DNA from 2 places in the Microbulbifer sp. YPW1 genome. Region 2 is predicted to be linked to the other one. Evidence: riboswitches for the same ligand, from Rfam matches in the RefSeq annotation. Region 2 holds a riboswitch; the other holds the start of a gene.
The links. A riboswitch is a leader RNA that binds a small molecule or an ion and turns the genes downstream of it on or off. The one in region 2 is predicted to bind thiamine pyrophosphate.

Region 1: it holds a riboswitch for thiamine pyrophosphate, as region 2 does, so the genes downstream of both, thiC (phosphomethylpyrimidine synthase ThiC) here and HUW35_RS01350 (TonB-dependent receptor) in region 2, are expected to answer to the same signal.

What each region holds. Positions count from the first base shown of each region.
Region 1 is NZ_CP055157.1:3,143,054-3,151,834, reverse strand. Features, by position in the region: gene thiE (thiamine phosphate synthase) at 1-89, opposite strand, end outside; gene HUW35_RS12850 (thiazole synthase) at 86-895, opposite strand; gene thiS (sulfur carrier protein ThiS) at 896-1,096, opposite strand; gene thiO (glycine oxidase ThiO) at 1,096-2,181, opposite strand; gene thiC (phosphomethylpyrimidine synthase ThiC) at 2,369-4,294, opposite strand; TPP riboswitch at 4,419-4,517, opposite strand; gene HUW35_RS12830 (aldehyde dehydrogenase family protein) at 4,670-6,037, opposite strand; gene HUW35_RS12825 (sulfite exporter TauE/SafE family protein) at 6,069-6,842, opposite strand; gene HUW35_RS12820 (thymidine phosphorylase family protein) at 7,163-8,689, shown strand; gene prs (ribose-phosphate diphosphokinase) at 8,714-8,781, shown strand, end outside.
Region 2 is NZ_CP055157.1:285,293-294,073, forward strand. Features, by position in the region: gene HUW35_RS01325 (RpiB/LacA/LacB family sugar-phosphate isomerase) at 1-286, opposite strand, end outside; gene HUW35_RS01330 (DUF6064 family protein) at 451-1,128, opposite strand; gene HUW35_RS01335 (aldo/keto reductase) at 1,152-2,084, opposite strand; gene HUW35_RS01340 (hypothetical protein) at 2,097-2,498, opposite strand; gene HUW35_RS01345 (LLM class flavin-dependent oxidoreductase) at 2,491-3,489, opposite strand; TPP riboswitch at 3,620-3,735, shown strand; gene HUW35_RS01350 (TonB-dependent receptor) at 3,790-5,919, shown strand; gene HUW35_RS01355 (hypothetical protein) at 5,949-6,233, shown strand; gene pnuC (nicotinamide riboside transporter PnuC) at 6,249-6,935, shown strand; gene HUW35_RS01365 (choline/ethanolamine kinase family protein) at 6,916-7,800, shown strand; gene HUW35_RS01370 (iron-containing alcohol dehydrogenase) at 7,769-8,781, opposite strand, start outside.

The sequences.
Region 1 (8,781 bases), 1.7 Mb from region 2:
ATGCCGGCACCGCCACCGGAGTCGCTGCCGGCAATCGTCCAGACAATCGGTTTACGCACAACCGGACGCGCCGGTTTGACTGCGCTCATGCCTTTTCTCCATCGCTGACGGTCTGCTGCCAGAAGGGCATATCCAGCGTGGGGGTACTGGGGCTTGCGGTCTGGCGCTTCAGCATCAGGCCCGCCTTGCGCGCCGCGTGGCCGGACTCGATGGCGAGCCTGAACGCCTCGGCCATCAGTACCGGGTTCTGAGCCTTGGCGATAGCGGTGTTCAACAGCACCGCATCAAAGCCCATCTCCATGGCCTCCGCCGCCTGCGAAGGTGCGCCGATTCCCGCGTCGATGATCAGTGGCGTATCCGGCAATCGCTCGCGCAGAGTCTGCAGGTTGTACTTGTTCATCAATCCGCGACCGGTGCCAATGGGCGATCCCCAGGGCATCAGTACCTCGCAGCCTATATCCAGCAATTTACGGCATACCACCAGATCGTCGGTGCAGTAAGGCAAAACCTTGAAGCCCCGCTTGACCAGCTCCCGCGCGGCTTCCACCAGACCGTAGGGGTCGGGCTGCAGGTTGTAGTCATCGCCGATCACTTCCAGCTTTAGCCAGTCGGTTGCGAAGATTTCCCGACTCATCTCTGCCAGTGCGATGACCTCCTTCGGGGTTTTGCAGCCCGCGGTATTGGGCAACAACTGACAGCCGGACGCGCGGATATAGTCCCAGAGCATTTTCCCCTGCTGTTGTTCCGGGCTCTGGCGCCGCAGGGACAGGGTAATAATTTCCGCACCGGAGGCCGCCACGGCTTCGCGCATGATCGCCGGTGACGGGTATAGCGCAGTGCCCACCAGAAGGCGGCTGTGGAATTCTTTACCGTAGAGTTTCAGTTTTTCCATCATTCAGCCTCCGACAACCGGGGCAACGATATCGAGGCGGTCGCCGGGTTTGAGTCGGGCTTCATCGTAGGTACCTCGCGGCACAAAGTCGCCGTTGCAGGCGACGGCGAAGGTCTCGCCGCTATAGCCCAGTTGTTCCAGTATTGCGGCGACGGTATCGCCTTGATTTGCGGTGACGGTTTCACCGTTGACCAGTAATTGCATCAGGTCACCTGTGCTGTGGCTAAAGTTTGAGTCTGCTTTCCGATTTCGCTTTCCGCTTTTTGCACCAGTGCCGGCGCCAGCAAATAGCCGTGGCGGAACAGTCCGTTGACGCAGATAAGGCCTGACTCGCTTTCCACTACGGGCAAGTTATCCATGGTGGCAGGACGACAGTTGACGCGGGTCTCGATAACCCGCGCTTCGGCGAACGCAGGATGGATCGAGTAGAGGGCGCTGGAGAGCTCCATGGTGGAACGCAGGGAGATCGGCGAGAGGTCATCGCTTTCGATTTCGGTGGCGCCGATAACGGTGCGGTTGTTTGCTCTGGGCACGGCGTAGAGCTGGTATCTTGGATGCAGCAGTCGCACCGGTCGCTGAAGTTGCACCTCCGGTGTTTCCACGACCATGACTTCACCGCGCACGCCGCGCAGTCCCTGGATCTGGCTGCGGGCGCCGAGTCCGCGGGTGTCAATGACCAGGTCGAATGACTCTGAGCCGCCGGCGCTCTCTATTTTTCCGGGGCAGCACTCTGCGGGGGTATTTTCACGGAGTTGAACGTGATTTTGCTTGAGTGCTTGCAACAGTGCGGGGAGCAGTTTTCTGTTGTCTATGTCGGCTTCGCTGGCGAGAAACAGCCCCTGATCGAAGCGTTCCAGTTCCGGCTCCAGGTTTCGCAGGGCGGGGTTATCCAGCCACTGCAGTTGCCCGCCGCTTTCTCTCCCGAGTTTTGCGTTGAGTTCCTGCTGGAATTGCAGAAGTTCGTTGCGGTCCTGAGGGTGGGCGATAAGGACGCTGCCGGATTGGCGGTAGTCGACCTGGCTTCCGGTTTGGTGTTCCAGTTGCTTTACCCACTGGGGCCAGTGTTGCAGGCTTTGCATGCCCAGCTCGTAGATGGGCAGCGGGCAATGGAACAGCTCCGAAAGCGGGGAGATCATGCCGGCAGCGGTGTGGCAAGCGCCCCCAGGAGTTTCCAGGCTGCCGGATTCGAACAATGTAATCCGATGGCTTTTTTCGGAAAGTCGCCAGGCTAGGAGACGGCCCATCAGGCCGGCGCCTGCTATTGCGATGTTTAGTTCGGCTTGTGCCACAGCATAGTTCCGGGGTTCGTTGTCGGCTAAATTAGGGCGGCAGCGCTACGGGTAAGCCTTTGCCAGACACACCGTGAACCCATCCATGGGGGACTCTTCTGCGAGGTCCCTCTCGCAGAAGGTCTGGCAAAGGCTTACCCGCATCGCTGCCTTCGCTTTTGACGCTGCGCTTTCTATCGGTTCGGGGTTACCCCTTGTGATAAATCTCTGCGCCTAGTTCTTTGAACTTGATGGACATTTCTTCCATACCCTGCTCCGCTTCCTGCTTCGCTGCCTCTAGTTTTCGGGAATAGTCACGCACATCCTGAGTAATTTTCATCGAGCAGAATTTCGGCCCGCACATGGAGCAGAAGTGGGCGACCTTGCCGGATTCCTTCGGCAGGGTTTCATCGTGATACATGCGTGCGCGTTCGGGGTCGAGGCCGAGGTTGAACTGGTCTTCCCAGCGGAATTCGAAGCGGGCTTTGGACAGAGCGTCATCGCGCTTGTAGGCACGTGGGTGGCCTTTGGCCAGGTCGGCAGCGTGGGCGGCAATTTTGTAGGCCATGAGGCCTTCCTTGACGTCTTCCTTGTTCGGCAGCCCGAGGTGTTCTTTGGGCGTGACGTAACACAGCATGGCGCAGCCCATACTGCCGATCATGGCGGCGCCGATGCCGGAGGTGATGTGGTCGTAGCCGGGAGCGATGTCGGTGGTCAACGGGCCGAGGGTATAGAACGGGGCGCCGTGGCAGTGTTCCAGCTGCTCGTCCATGTTTTCCTTGATCTTGTGCATGGGCACGTGGCCGGGGCCTTCGATCATGGTCTGTACGTCGTGCTTCCAGGCGATTTCAGTGAGTTCACCGAGGGTGTGCAGTTCGCCGAACTGGGCTTCGTCGTTGGCGTCGGCGATACAGCCGGGGCGCAGGCCGTCGCCCAGGGAGAAGCTGACATCGTAGGCTTTGAGAATTTCACAAATGTCCTCGAAGTGCGTGTAGAGGAAGTTCTCCTTGTGATGTGCGAGGCACCATTTGGCCATGATGGAACCACCGCGGGAGACGATTCCGGTGACGCGCTTGGCGGTGAGCGGGACATAGCGCAGAAGTACGCCAGCGTGGATGGTGAAGTAGTCCACGCCCTGCTCTGCCTGTTCAATCAGGGTATCGCGGAAGACTTCCCAGTTGAGGTCTTCGGCAATGCCGTCAACTTTTTCCAGGGCCTGGTAAATCGGCACGGTGCCAATAGGTACCGGAGAGTTGCGCAGGATCCACTCGCGGGTCTCGTGGATATTCTGGCCGGTGGACAGATCCATGACGGTATCGCCGCCCCATTTGATGGACCACACCAGTTTTTCGACTTCCTCTTCAATCGAGGAGGTTACCGCAGAGTTGCCGATATTCGAGTTCACTTTACACAGGAAATTGCGGCCGATAATCATCGGCTCCAGTTCTGTGTGGTTGATATTCGCGGGAATAATCGCGCGGCCTTCGGCCACTTCGCGGCGCACGAATTCCGGGGTGATTTTCGGCGGAATATAGATGCCTTCACGGGCCTTTTTATAATCCGCATCGCTCAGTTGTTCGGCAAGTGCGGCGCGACCCATGTTTTCGCGGATGGCGATAAATTCCATTTCCGGGGTGATGATACCCTGACGGGCGTAGTGCATCTGGGTGACGTTTTTGCCCGCTTTCGCTTTGCGTGGTGCGGGCAGGTTGTCGAAACGGATATGGTCGAGTCCCTGATCCGCCATACGTTTCTGGCTGTATGCGGCCTGACGGGTTTCAAGGATTTCACTGTCGCCGCGGGCTTCGATCCACTGTTGACGCAGTTTGGGCAGACCATCGCGGACGTTGGGTTTGTAGTCCGGATCAGAATATGGGCCAGCGGTATCGTAAACCTGGAGCGGTTCGTTGGGTTCAAATACGGGGTTGTTTTCATCGCCACCGACAAGGCTCTGGCCGAGGCAGATTTCACGCACGCCCACGTTTACGCCCGGATGTTCACCTTGTAGATAAACTTTGCGGGAGTTGGGGAATTGCTGGGCGGTGAGGTTATCCAGAAAATCTTTGGCGCTGTCGCGCTGGGCACTGCGGCTGCTTTTGCTGGCTTTGTTCTGCGGTTCTGCGACTTGAGACATACTGACCCCTTGCGTCGTTTCCTGACGCATTTTCCATAAATGGTTCCGTGAATGGATTGCCGGGGGTGCGGTAGAGGTGAGCAGTTTTTGAGCGCAGCGTGATAAAAGTGGCGCTCAAAATGTAGCGAATTCAGATCTTGTTTCCTACGCGGGGGTTACCCCGATCAGGTTCAACGGATCTCGCAACAGCGATCTCAGCCCGAAGGCACTCCGACAAGTTGGGGCCGAGTATAGTAGTAATGTGACCAGAGGGACAAGTCTTTGAGCGTCGTTGGCGGCAGACTGCGCCCTCTGGTCCTTGGTAGACTTTGTAGCACGCTCAGTTGCGGCCGCCCAGTACCCAGCCTTCGATTCAGGCTATGGACTTTGAGAAAATTAAATTACCAGTGTTTTCTGATAGCTCATTTCACGAATCGCATAACTCACCCCTTCCCTGCCGACACCGCTCTCTTTTACGCCGCCAAACGGGAAGTGTTCGGCGCGGAACCCGGGGCCATCGTTGACTGCAAGTAGGCCCACATCCAGCTGGTTATAGAGTCGCTTGGCCAGTGCGAGGTTTTGAGTAAATACACCCGCCTGCAGGCCGAAAGGGGAGCTGTTGATCAGGGAAACCAGCTCTGCCTCATCCTCAAATTTGCGCAGCGGCACCACAGGGCCGAAGGTTTCTTCCGCAACGAGTTCGGCATCGTCGGCAATATTGTCGAGAATCGTCGGCCACAGGATATTGCCTTCGCGCTTGTGGCCAAACAGGACGCGGGCGCCTGCATCGACGGCGGCCTGGATACGCCCTTCGACTTCATCCGCCGCAGCAGTATGGATCAGCGGGCCGACGAAGGTTTCTTCTTCAGCCGGGTTACCGACCTTGAGTTTGGCGGTGGCAGCCACCAGTTTTTCGGCAAAGGCGTCGAACACTGCACTGTGTACAAACAGACGTTTGGCCGCCGTACAGCGCTGGCCGGCGGTGGCGAAACGCTGGTTGATAGTGGCGCCGACGGCGGCGTCGAGGTCGGCGTCTGGCATGACGATCAGGGGGTCGTTGCCACCCAGTTCAAACAGCATTTTTTTGTAGCCGGCATTGGCAGCAATGGCGTTGGCCGCGGCAGTGCCGCCGGTGAAATTGATCGCGTGGATTTCCGGGTGGGATACCGCATAGCTGGTAGCATCGATATCCGGAATCAGCATTTGCAGGACAGATTTGTCCATGCCCGCGGCATAACAGAGTTCTACCAGCAGTTCTGCGGAGCGCTTGTTCTGTGGGCCGGGCTTGAACAGAATGGTATTACCCGCGGCAAAAGCAGGGCCGATTTTGTGCACCGCGATATTGATAGGGAAGTTGAACGGCGTAATACACAATACAGAGCCCAGGGGCTTCCACAGCACTACGCCAATTTTCTCACGCATGGGCGGATAGGCATCGGAGTCCAGCGCTTCGCCGTTGATACTGCGGGCTTCCATGGCACTGGCCAGTGCAGTGTTGTAGGCGCGGTCGATTTCCACACGGCTATCGCTGATGGTTTTGCCGGTCTCTTCGGTAATCAACGCTGCCAGGTCTTCCTTGCGCTCCTGAATCAACCGGGCGAGCTTGAGCAGAATATTCGAACGCTCAAATGCCGGAGTCGCCTGCTGGGTCCCGCGCCCCTGTTTCAAGACTTCAATCGCAGCCTTCACATGCTCGCGGGTGTGGAAGTCGTAGGCTTCAATCTGCTCGCCATTGAAAGGATTGATGATCTGGTAATCGGCCATTGTGTGTACCTGTAGTGTGAGCACCTGATTTTTATTGTGCTATTAACTGGTAAATAATGCGGGCGCCGGCGATCACGAGTGCCGCGCGCATCAAATTGAAAAACAGTTCGCTGTCGATTCGATTCAGCAGGGCAATACCAATACGCGTACCGATCACTGCGGCGACAGTGAGCAGCAGAATCAGCCCCAGATGGTCGGAAAACGCAAAGCCCAGATAGATGAAGGCGGGCACTTTGAGCGCATGACACCAGGCCTGCATAACCGACTTGTTCGCAACAATTTCCTTCGGGCTCATATCCTTGCGCACAAAGAAAGCCGCCAGTAGTGGATCTACCGCGCCGGCGATAATACCGAGGGTGCCAGTGGCGATACCCACCCAGAAAAAATTACGCGCTTTAAGGCGTATTTCCGGTAGCTTCTTGGGCTTGAAGACGGTGTAAAAGATCAAGCCGGCGAGGAGAATCAGCGGTAGTTGCTGCCAGTCGAGATTGGCAAGCCCCAGGGTCATGGCAGCGGAGCCGAGGGTGCACCCCACAAAGAACGGAATACACTGGTCCCAGCGGATATGCTCACGCACGTAGACGATACGGGCCAGGTTGTTGAGCAGCTGTACGGCACCGTGAATAGGCACCAGCATACGCAGGGGGATGGCCACATTGAGGGCGGCAAACATCAGGATACCGCCTGCCCCCCCAGTTACCGCGGAGATAAACGCGCTGACCACACACACCAGCAGCAGCACGCCCAGCATCAGACCGGAATTCTGGCCGGGTAACAGATTGAACAACTCTCCCAGCTCTGCCAAAGCCGACCTCGCCCGTCTTGTGTGAATTGGTTGGTTTACGCCGCAGCGACCCCTTTACTGGTCGGTTTTTCAGCGATGCCCAGTCTACGCTCAGGACAGGGGCAAACCCAGTAGTCACGGGCCCCAAACTGGTTAATTAGGGACTCCACCCGATTCCTGAAGGGGGGACTTTACACTGCTTTCATGAAGCCCGACACCAGTACCGCCATGCACGAAATCATCACCGAAGCACACACCGAGAGGTTCATCTACCACCTATAATTTACATCCACCGGGCGTTATTGCCACACGGCAAAATTAGGGGAATCAGGGACCACGCTATGGGCCGGGCACTGCCGCTGAAAGCCTACAGAATGGGAATTGATACCCACGAAGAGCCCATCGTATTTATGCGCAAGGACTGCGCCATTTGCCGTGCAGAGGGGTATACCGCCAATACGCGCCTGCAAATTAAGGCCGGTAAACAGACGCTTATTGCCACGCTTAATACCGTGGCCGAGAAGATTCTGCCGCAGGGGTATATTGGTTTTTCTGACAGTGCCTGGGAATTCCTCGATCTACAGGACGAAGTAGTGGTACATGTGCACCACTCTCCCCTCGTGCCATCCCTCAGTGCCCTGCGCAAGAAAATCTATGGTCACCGCCTGAATTCACTGGAGGTGACCAGCATCATCCGCGATATCGGCAAACGCCTGTATTCGGATATCGAAATCGCCAGCTTTCTGACGGCCTGTGCCGGAGGGCGTCTTGACAGTGCCGAGACCACGGCGCTGACGACCGCCATGATCGACAATGGCAACCGCCTGTACTGGCCGGACTACAAGTGTGTCTTCGACAAGCACTGTATCGGGGGCCTACCGGGCAATCGCACCACACCCATTGTGGTGGCTATCGCCAGCGCTGCGGGCCTGGTGATACCCAAAACCTCCTCCCGCGCGATCACGTCCCCCGCGGGAACCGCAGATACCATGGAAGTATTGACGAATGTCGACCTGCCCCTGGAGCAGCTCCGCAACGTTATCACCCGTACCGGGGCCTGCCTGGCGGCTGGCGGGGAGGTCGGGTTGAGCCCCACCGATGATCTGCTGATCCGTATCGAACGCGCCCTTGACCTGGACAGTGAGGGGCAACTGGTGGCCTCGGTACTTTCAAAAAAAATGGCCGCGGGTTCTACCCATATCCTGATTGATATACCGGTAGGCCCCACCGCGAAAGTGCGCGACCAAAAGCAGGCGGAGAGGCTTAAATCGCTGTTTCAGGCGGTGGCGAGCGGACTCGGCGTGGAGGTCCGCTGTGTGCAAACCGATGGCACTCAGGCAATAGGCTGGGGCATTGGGCCCGCGGAAGAGGCTCGAGATGTGCTGAGCGTGTTGCGCAATGAAGAACACGCTCCTGCCGATCTGACCCAACGGGCACTGTTCCTCTCCGCGCAACTCCTGTGCATGGCCAGCGATATCAGCGCGGAGCAGGCGCACCAGAATGCCCGCGAGATACTCGAGTCGGGTAAGGCATTACAACAGTTTCTGAATATCTGCGAAGCCCAGGGCGGCCTTCGCGAAATTCCCCGCGCCAGTCACCATATCGAACTGCGCAGTAAATGGGGCGGGCATTTGCGCAGCATGGACAACCGCCGCCTGGCACACCTGGCCAAAGTAGCCGGCGCCCCGTCTTCCCCGGAAGCCGGCCTGCGCCTGCAGGTCAAAGTGGGTGACAACATCCAGGCGGGCCAATCACTGGCCACGCTCCTGGCTCAGACGCCGGGGGAACTGGCCTATGCAAGGGAGTACTTCCACCAGAACCGGGATCTGTTTGACGTGGCTCCCGTGGATACCCCCGCCCGGGCTTGAAAGGACTTACCAGGAATACTGCAGATGTCACAACCAATTCTGTTTACCCTGGAAAAGGCGCTTCCACTGCTGGCGCCTTTAAGTGCGGGCCT
Region 2 (8,781 bases):
CCGGATCGATGCAGTAGCCACAGGTCACACCGGGATAGGCGTTCAGGGACATGAGCGCGCCCTGGCCGGTACCACAACCACTCACCACGAAGTCTACCGCCTTCGAGTTCAGCAGCAGGCTGCCCATGATGCCGAGGTGGATGTAGGTCAGGCGGTGATCGTTGTCGTCGCTCATACCGGTGTTGTACACGGTGTGGCCCAGTTCGCCGGCGACGTCCTGCAACTCTTTCAGCACGGTGGCGTTTTTAGACGCCTGGCTGAATTCGTTCATCAGTGCGATTTTCATAAATCGGTCTCCAGTTGTCCCCGCGAGCGGGGAGGAACGCGGATCGCTATCGACAACCGTACAAGAAACGAACAAAACGGGCCGATGCGGGCTTATTTTCGGTCCGGGGATTATATGTGTTTGGCCGATTAATAAAAACCGGTCAGGCAGGTTTGCAGAGTGCTTCAAGCCTGATTGCGTAATGTGACAGGCCATGCCCCGCCAATCAGGCCACCGATTGCCGCCGCTAGTACTGCAAACAGTGCTGTATACCAGGGTGCCTCAAGCACCTGCAGGGTGAACGCCGATAAAATGATCCACAGCATAGGTATCGCGCACGCAAGCCACTGCACCCAGCCGCGCAGAACAATCAGTAGCAGGCCGAGGGTAGCCACGGCCGTGGGATCCGGGTGCAGGCCGAAGACTTCCGCCTGCTGCCAGCCTATGCCGAGCACCGGCACCAGAAGGGGAAACCCCAGCAAACCCACCAGCGCGATCAACACACCGGTTGTGGCAACGCCAGGTGCAGCCGCCGGGCGGCTGTTACTGCCTGTCAGGGCAAGCACCAGCAGCGCCCCGCCTTGCAACAGCCACGCCCAGCACAGGTAGCGCCCAATCCAGTTCAGGTTGGCGTAACGCTGCTCGAAATAAGCGATAGCGACAAATACCCACAGCGGTGCCAGCAGCGCCAGCGCCGGTCGACCACGGCCGCGCAAGGCCAATATCAGGGCCACAAAGCCCGCGGCCAAGGTAAAAAGCTGCATTGGCCAGAAGCTCTCCCCCATGCGCGCGAGCAGACGGAAGTAGACGTCCGGGGCGAAGGGAATAAAGTCCCGCAGTGCGTAGCTGCTCCAGTCGCTCATGGCGCTTGCTCCCGATGATTGCCCTACAGGGACTCGATGAAGGCCGCCATTTTCTGCCGGGTTTTCTCGTCCACAAGCGGGGCCCGGCCAGCGGCCATATTTTCATTCATGTGCGCGACCAGGGAGGTGGCGGGTATCGCGCAGTTGACCGCGGGGTGGCTGACGATAAATTTCAGCAGGAAGTCCGCCCAGGTCTGGCAACCACACTCCACAAGTGCCCACTCCGGTAGTTGCTCCCGCCGTTTCAATCCCTTGATCAGACTGCCACCGTCGTAGGGTCGGTTGGCAATCACCGCGATCCCCTTTTCCCGGGCCAGAGGCAACAGACGCGCTTCGGCTTGCCGGTGGGTGATATTGTAGGTGAGCTGCGCGAAATCGATCTCGGTACCGGCCATCACCCGCTCGAATTCCTCGTGGCGGCGGCCGTGAGAGGTGGTGATGCCCAAATAGCGGATAACACCACTGGATTTGAGTTCCCGCAGCACGGGCAGGTGCTGCTGCCAGTCATCGAGGTTGTGCACCTGCACCAGATCAAACGTTTTCAAACCCCAGCGCCGCGCGAGGCTCGCCACTTGCTCACGCGTGGTGCCGCCGGCGGGACTCCAGACCTTTTCCGCACTGAACAGGGATTTCGGCACCCCCAGTTGCCGCAACGCAAAACCCAGGGTGTCCGCGGCGGAACCGTACATGGGGGAAGAATCTACCAGCCCGCCACCGCCGGCGAAAAATGCTTTCAGCACCCGGGTACGCGCCGCGAGCAACTCCGGGTCATCCCCTACATTGAAGGTGCGCCAGGTGCCCATACCGATGACCGGCAGCGGCTCACCACTCGCGGGAATCGGCTTGCGTTGCATTGCCGAGTCTTGGGCCGAAAGAAGACGGGGAAATCCCCAGGCACTGATCACACCGGCGCTCAGCATTTTGAGAAATCGGCGGCGCAAGAACTGACCTTCCATGGTTTTTCCTCTTTAGCGATAAGCCTCGAATGTCTGCGGTCGCACTATGGCGGTCGCGAGAATCAGAACGAAGCAGCCGAGCACAAAAACTTTATTCACAAACCAGTTGCTGCGCCAGATATCCCATTCCGGTTGTGCCAGAAATAACAGGAACTTGCTTACAATTATCAGGATTTCTACCACCGACATGCCAATGGCCAGGGCGCGAAGATATCCGGGTCTCTGCAACAATGCCCAGCCAAGCCACAAGTGCGCGACAGGCCACAGGTCCCAGTACACATACGTGTTCCAGGGCAATCCACTGGTCAAAGCAAAGGCCACCGGAAACAGGTATTTGATAAACAGTGTCCACGCCACCAGCACAAACAGGAAGTGCGCCAGAAACAGCCGCCAGGATGACCAGTGGTCAGCCATCGACACGCTCCCGCAGCACCTCCGCCGCCAGCTCGAAGGAACGCAGCCGCGCCGTGTGATCGTAGATAGCTCCGGTGACAATCAGCTCATCGACCGCAGTGCGCGCGACAAAACGATCAATCCATGCCGCCACCGTATCGCGTGTGCCCACCGCGCTCTCCGCCAGGGCCTGCGCCACCTGCATGCGCTCGGCGGGCGGCGCGATGGATTCCGGGTCGTCCACCGGCGGCTTGATCTTGCCGGGGGTGCCCCGGCGCAGGGCAACAAACTGCTGCTCGATGGAAGTCATCAGCTTGCGTGCCTCGTCGCCGTCATCTGCGGTAAATACATTGATCGCTGCGGCTACATAGGGGGCATCCAGGTGCTCGGAAGGCTGGAACTGCTCGCGGTACAGATGCAGCGCCTGATCCAGCATGGCCGGAGCGAAGTGCGAAGCGAAGGCAAACGGCAGCCCCATCGCCGCCGCCAACTGGGCGCTGTACAGGCTGGAGCCCAGCAGCCAGACCGGTACCTGCAACCCTGCTCCGGGCACCGCGCGCACCCGCTGCCCGGGTTTTTCAGGGGCAAAGTAGTGCAGCAGCTCGCGCACATCCTGCGGAAACTGATCCGCCGCATGCAGGGGATCCCGGCGCAACGCCGTCATGGTAGCGCCATCGGTGCCCGGCGCGCGCCCCAGCCCCAGATCCACACGATCGGGATAGAGCGCCGCCAGGGTGCCAAACTGCTCGGCGATCACCAGTGGTGCGTGATTGGGTAACATGACGCCACCGGCGGCGACGCGGATCCGCTCTGTGCCCGCCGCGATGTGCCCCAAAGCCACCGCGGTAGCCGCACTCGCCACACCGGTCATATTGTGATGCTCGGCCATCCAGTAACGGTGGTATCCGAAGCGCTCCGCATGCTGTGCCAGATCCAGAGAGTTCATCAGTGCCTGGCGGGCGTCGCTGCCCTCGGTAATCGGAGAGAGGTCCAGTAGTGAGAATGCGCGCATAGCAACTCCTTAACGCGTTTGGCCTTTCGTATCTTGTCAAATAGGCGTATCAGATATGACCATCCTATCCAACCTGTTCTCCGTGCACACCCCAGTTCCGGCGCCAATCAATATCTGATAGCATCGCGCCCGCAAACCTAAGGGGTGGCTTACGCCTGAGATGCTGCAGGATCCGCGAGGATTCCACAGCAAACCCTTGAACCTGATCCGGTTAATACCGGCGTAGGAATAGGTAGTCCTCCAGCTCCCCTCTTCACGTCGCGCACCGGGTCTCTTTCATTTCCCTATCGAGAGAGAGCCATGAATTTCAACCACGCTATCAAACCACTGACATATTCGATCGGTCTTGCGATCGCACTCACCAGCACCTCCACCACTGCGGAGAGCGCCATCGAGGAAGTGGTTGTCACCAGCCAGCTGCGAGAGGCCAGCCAGCTCGACACGCCAACCAGCGTGAGTGTGCTGAATTCCGCGGCAATTGAAACCCGCGGCGCAAGCAACCTCGAGCAGCTACTGAACCTGGCCCCCAATGTGAATTTCTCCAGTGGCGCCTCTCGCGGGCGTTTCGTACAGATCCGCGGAATCGGCGAGCGCAGCCAGTTTATTGACCCGGTGAACCCCTCCGTGGGCCTGATCGTCGACGGTATCGATTTCACCGGCCTGGGCCTCGCCGCCAGCACCCTGGATATGCAACAGGTAGAAATCCTGCGCGGCCCGCAGGGAACGGTATACGGCGCCAACGCGCTGGCGGGCCTGGTCAACATGACCAGCAATGCACCCAGCGCAACCCCGTTTGCCAAAGTGTCTGCAGAGGCCGCCCAGTATGGCGCCCATACACTGTCCGCGGTAACCAGTGGCTCGCTGTCCGAGCAGCTGAGCTACCGCTTTGCCCTGCAGAATCAGCAGTCCGACGGCTATGTGCACAACCGTTACCTGGGCCGCAAGGACACCAACAACATCGATGAGACCGTGGGCCGCGGCAAGCTGCGCTATCAGGCCAGCGATGACCTGCAGCTGGACTTCACCGTTTTCTATCTGGATGCGGACAACGGTTACGATGCCTTCACCCTGGATAATTCCCGCAATACCCTGTCCGACCAGCCCGGCTGGGACCGCCAGGAAACCCTCGCGGGCGCGATCAGCAGCCAGTGGAGCGGCAGTGATCTGTTCACTCTGAAATCTGTACTGAGCGCCGCCAGCTCCGACACCGAATACGGCTACGACGAGGACTGGACCCACGTCGGCTTCCACCCCTGGGAGTACAGCTCCACAGATAACTACCTGCGCGACCGCGACAACCTGAGCGCGGACGTGCGCCTGGTTTCCACCAATGACAGCCTGCTGTTTGGCGGCAGTACCGGCTGGGTGGCCGGGGTTTACCTGCGTAGCGAGGAAGAAGCCCTGGAGCGCAATGCCAGCTTCGCCAGTCAGTTCGACACCGACAACGCGGCGATTTACGGACAGCTGAATAGCGCAATAGGTGCGCGCTTTGAACTGATTACCGGCCTGCGCCTGGAACAGCGCAGTGCGGATTACGCGGACTCCCTCGCGGTCACCAGCGACACCCGCGAAGACCTGTGGGGAGGCAATATCACCCTGCGCTTCAGCGCCAGCGACACCACCATGGTCTACGGCACCCTATCCCGCGGATACAAGGCGGGTGGCGTTAACGGGCGTATCATCTCCGCCTCTGCCGGCAATCCGGATATCGGCAGCGACACTTTCCTATTCGATACCGAAAGCATGCTGAACTACGAGCTGGGGGTAAAAGGCGACTGGCTGGAAAACCGCCTGCAGGCCCAGGTCGCCGCCTTCTACCAGGACCGCAGCGATGTCCAGGCCAAGCAGTCCATTTTCAATCCGGAGGATTTTTCCTTCGACGATTACCTGGCAAACGCAGCCGGAGGCCACAGTACCGGTATCGAAGCTGAAGTCACCTTTCAGGCAAGCGACGCCCTGCAACTGTTCGCCACTTTCGGCTGGCTGAATGCGGAATTCGAGGACTTTATCAGCAGCACCCACGTGGATGCCCGCGATGACAACACTGGTGAAACCTCGCTGGTCAGCCTCGAAGGCCGCGATCTGGCCCACGCCCCCAACTATCAGTTCTTCACCGGTGCCGAATATGCACTGACAGCGAACCTGATGTTCCGCGTGGAAGTGGAAGGCAAGGACGACTTCTATTTCTCCAACAGCCACAACGAAAAATCCACCGCCTATGAACTGGTCAACGCGCGTCTGACCTACCGCGGCGATGACTGGGATATTTCCCTGTGGGGACGCAATCTCACCGATGAGACAATCTACACCCGCGGCTTTTATTTCAGTAACCAGTTCGGTAACAACCCGGCCAATGGCTACGCGCCGGATGCCTACTACCAGCTGGGAGAGCCACGTGTGGCGGGTGTGTCCGCGAGCTATACTTTCTGATTTCCCGAAAAGAACCGGAGCCGAACACCATGGAATCTCCTGATGAACCGTCCTTGAAGCTGTCTGTGGAAATCAGCATGTACCCGCTGCAAGACGAGTACCTGCCCGCGATCAGAGACTTTATCGAACGCCTGCACAACCACCCGGAACTGCAGGTGATCAGCAACACCATGAGCACCCAGGTGTTCGGTGACTACGATCCACTGATGGATATGCTGAAAACGGAAATCCGTACCTCCTACGAGCAGTTTGGGCGTGCGATTTTCGTGTGCAAATTTATCGACGGCGACCTGAATCCCAATCTCGGCGTGTAAACGGAAACCGCGATCATGTTCAGCCCGGAAGTGCGCGACGCCATCACCAGTTCCCTTGCCGCCATGTCCCTGTGGGAGCTGGCAGCGGTGATACTCGCGCTCGCCTATCTGCTACTGGCGATGCGGGAAAATATCCTGTGCTGGTACGCGGCTTTCGCCAGCACGGCGATTTACCTGTTCCTGTTCTGGGACGTCAGCCTGCTGATGGAGTCCGCACTGCAGGTCTTCTACCTGTTGATTGCGGTATACGGCTGGTGGCAATGGCGACATCGCAACGATGCCAGCAAGGAACGCCATATTCACCGCTGGCGGGCCCGCACCCACCTGCTCGCCTTCAGTTTTATCGGACTGCTGACCCTGTTGTTCGGCTATGTGCTGGACAACTACACCAGCGCCGCCCTGCCCTATCTGGATTCCTTCACCACCTGGGGCGCCGTAGTGACTACCTACATGGTCACGCGCAAGGTCATCGAAAACTGGCTCTACTGGATTGTGATCGACGGTGCTGCCATTTACCTGTACATCGACCGCGAGCTGTACCTTACCGCGGTGTTGTTTGCGCTCTATGTGATCCTGGTAGTGATTGGATTCTTCCAGTGGCTTTCTCTCTACCGCAAACAGCAGGGCATGCTGCACGCGGGTTCTCCCACCAACCGCGTGACACCTGCCACCGAGCCCCACCGTGACGCTCCCACCGGCTGATTTCCTGCCTGCCGACTGGCCTCTGTGGAGCACTAGCCAACCGACGCTGCTCAAGCCCCTCACCCTGGGCCTGACCAATCGCAGCTTCCTGCTGGCAGCGGGCGAGGACAGGTTGGTACTGCGGCTCAATTCCCCGATCAGTGATGCTTTGGACCTGAACCGCCCCGCGGAAGCGGAGGCATTACATCTGGCGGACACGGAAGGGCTCTGCGCGCCGCTGGTGTACTGCGACCCCGAATACCGCTACCTGGTCACCCGCTATATTTCCGGTACACCGCTGACGCTGGCGGAAAACACCGGAATTGCGCAAATTGCGCAGCTGTTGCAAGACATTCACCGGCTGCCGCCCATTGCCGCGCAGCTGGATATTGAGCAGAAAATTGCCAGCTACTGGACATCGATCAACACAGACGACGCTTTTTTCGAATCCTTGCGCACACTGCAGCGCAGGGTGCAGTCCAGTATTGTTGCGACACGAAATTGTGCATCCTCGCCTGCCCTGTGCCACAACGACCTGCTCGCCGACAACCTGCTGATTAGCGAGAGCGGGCGCCTGTACGCGATCGACTGGGAATATGCCGCGAGCGGTGATCCTTTTTACGATCTCGCGGTGATTGCCGAGGGTTACGACCTGGATTCCGCGCAGCAGTCGCACCTGCTGCAACAGTATCTGGCACAACCGGTGGATAACGAGGAAATGGCCCGACTGGACCACTGGCGAGTGATTTACCGTTACCTGTCGATACTCTGGTATGCGGTTCAGGCCTCCAATTCCGACGACCATGCGGAGAAGCAGAATTTTTCCGCCGTGCTGCGCCGTGAAATCGAAGCCATCAGGAAGGCGCTGTCCCGGTCAGGGCACTGAGAAAAATATCCCGGTAATCTTCGGCATCGAACGCAACCGGGTTGCTGGCAGCCGCCGCATCGGCCACCGCCATGCGTCCGATCCGCTCCGCCTGCTCCCCATCGATACCAATTTCCTGCAGTGTGTTTGGAATCCCCAGGTCCAAGCGCAACTGATAGACCCACTCCAGCACACCGCCAAATCCCGGATTGGGCAGATCCAGATGTCGCGCCAGCCGCTCCATGGGCTCGCCGATGGCGCTTTCATTGGCACGCAGAACATAGGGCATCAAGATCGCGTTGAGCAGGCCGTGATGCGCATCAAACAGCGCCCCCAGCGGATGCGCCATTGCGTGCATCGCGCCCAGTCCGCGCTGGAATGCGGTAGCCCCCATACTGGAAGCCACCAGCATCTGCATGCGTGCGTCCAGGTCGTTGCCATTGGCCACCACACGGGGCAAATACACACTGATCAGGCGCATTGCTTCCAGTGCGATACCCTCCGCCATGGGATGAAAGCCCGGCGCACAGAAAGCTTCCAGATTGTGGGACAAAGCATCCATTCCCGTGGCCGCGGTAATATTGGCGGGCAGGCCGCAGGTGAGCTCCGGATCCAGAATCACCTGCGCAGGTAACATTCTGGGGTGGAAGATAATCCGTTTGATCTCGGCCTCCTCATCGGTGATGACCGACGAGCGCCCCACTTCGGAACCGGTGCCCGCGGTGGTAGGCACCGCGATCACCGGCGCCATGGCATCTTCATTTACGCGCAGATAGTTGTCTTCCAGATCTTCAAAATCCCACAGCGGGCGGCTCTGACCCGCCATCAGCGCAATCGCTTTTGCCGCGTCCAGTGCGGAGCCACCGCCCACCGCGAGGACCCCGTCGTGCTCACCGGTGCGGAATACCGTCAGGCCTTCAATCACGTTCTGGCCGGTGGGGTTGCCCTTGATGTTGGCGAACATGTCGACGCGCAGCCCGTTTTCCTCGCACAGGTTGAGGA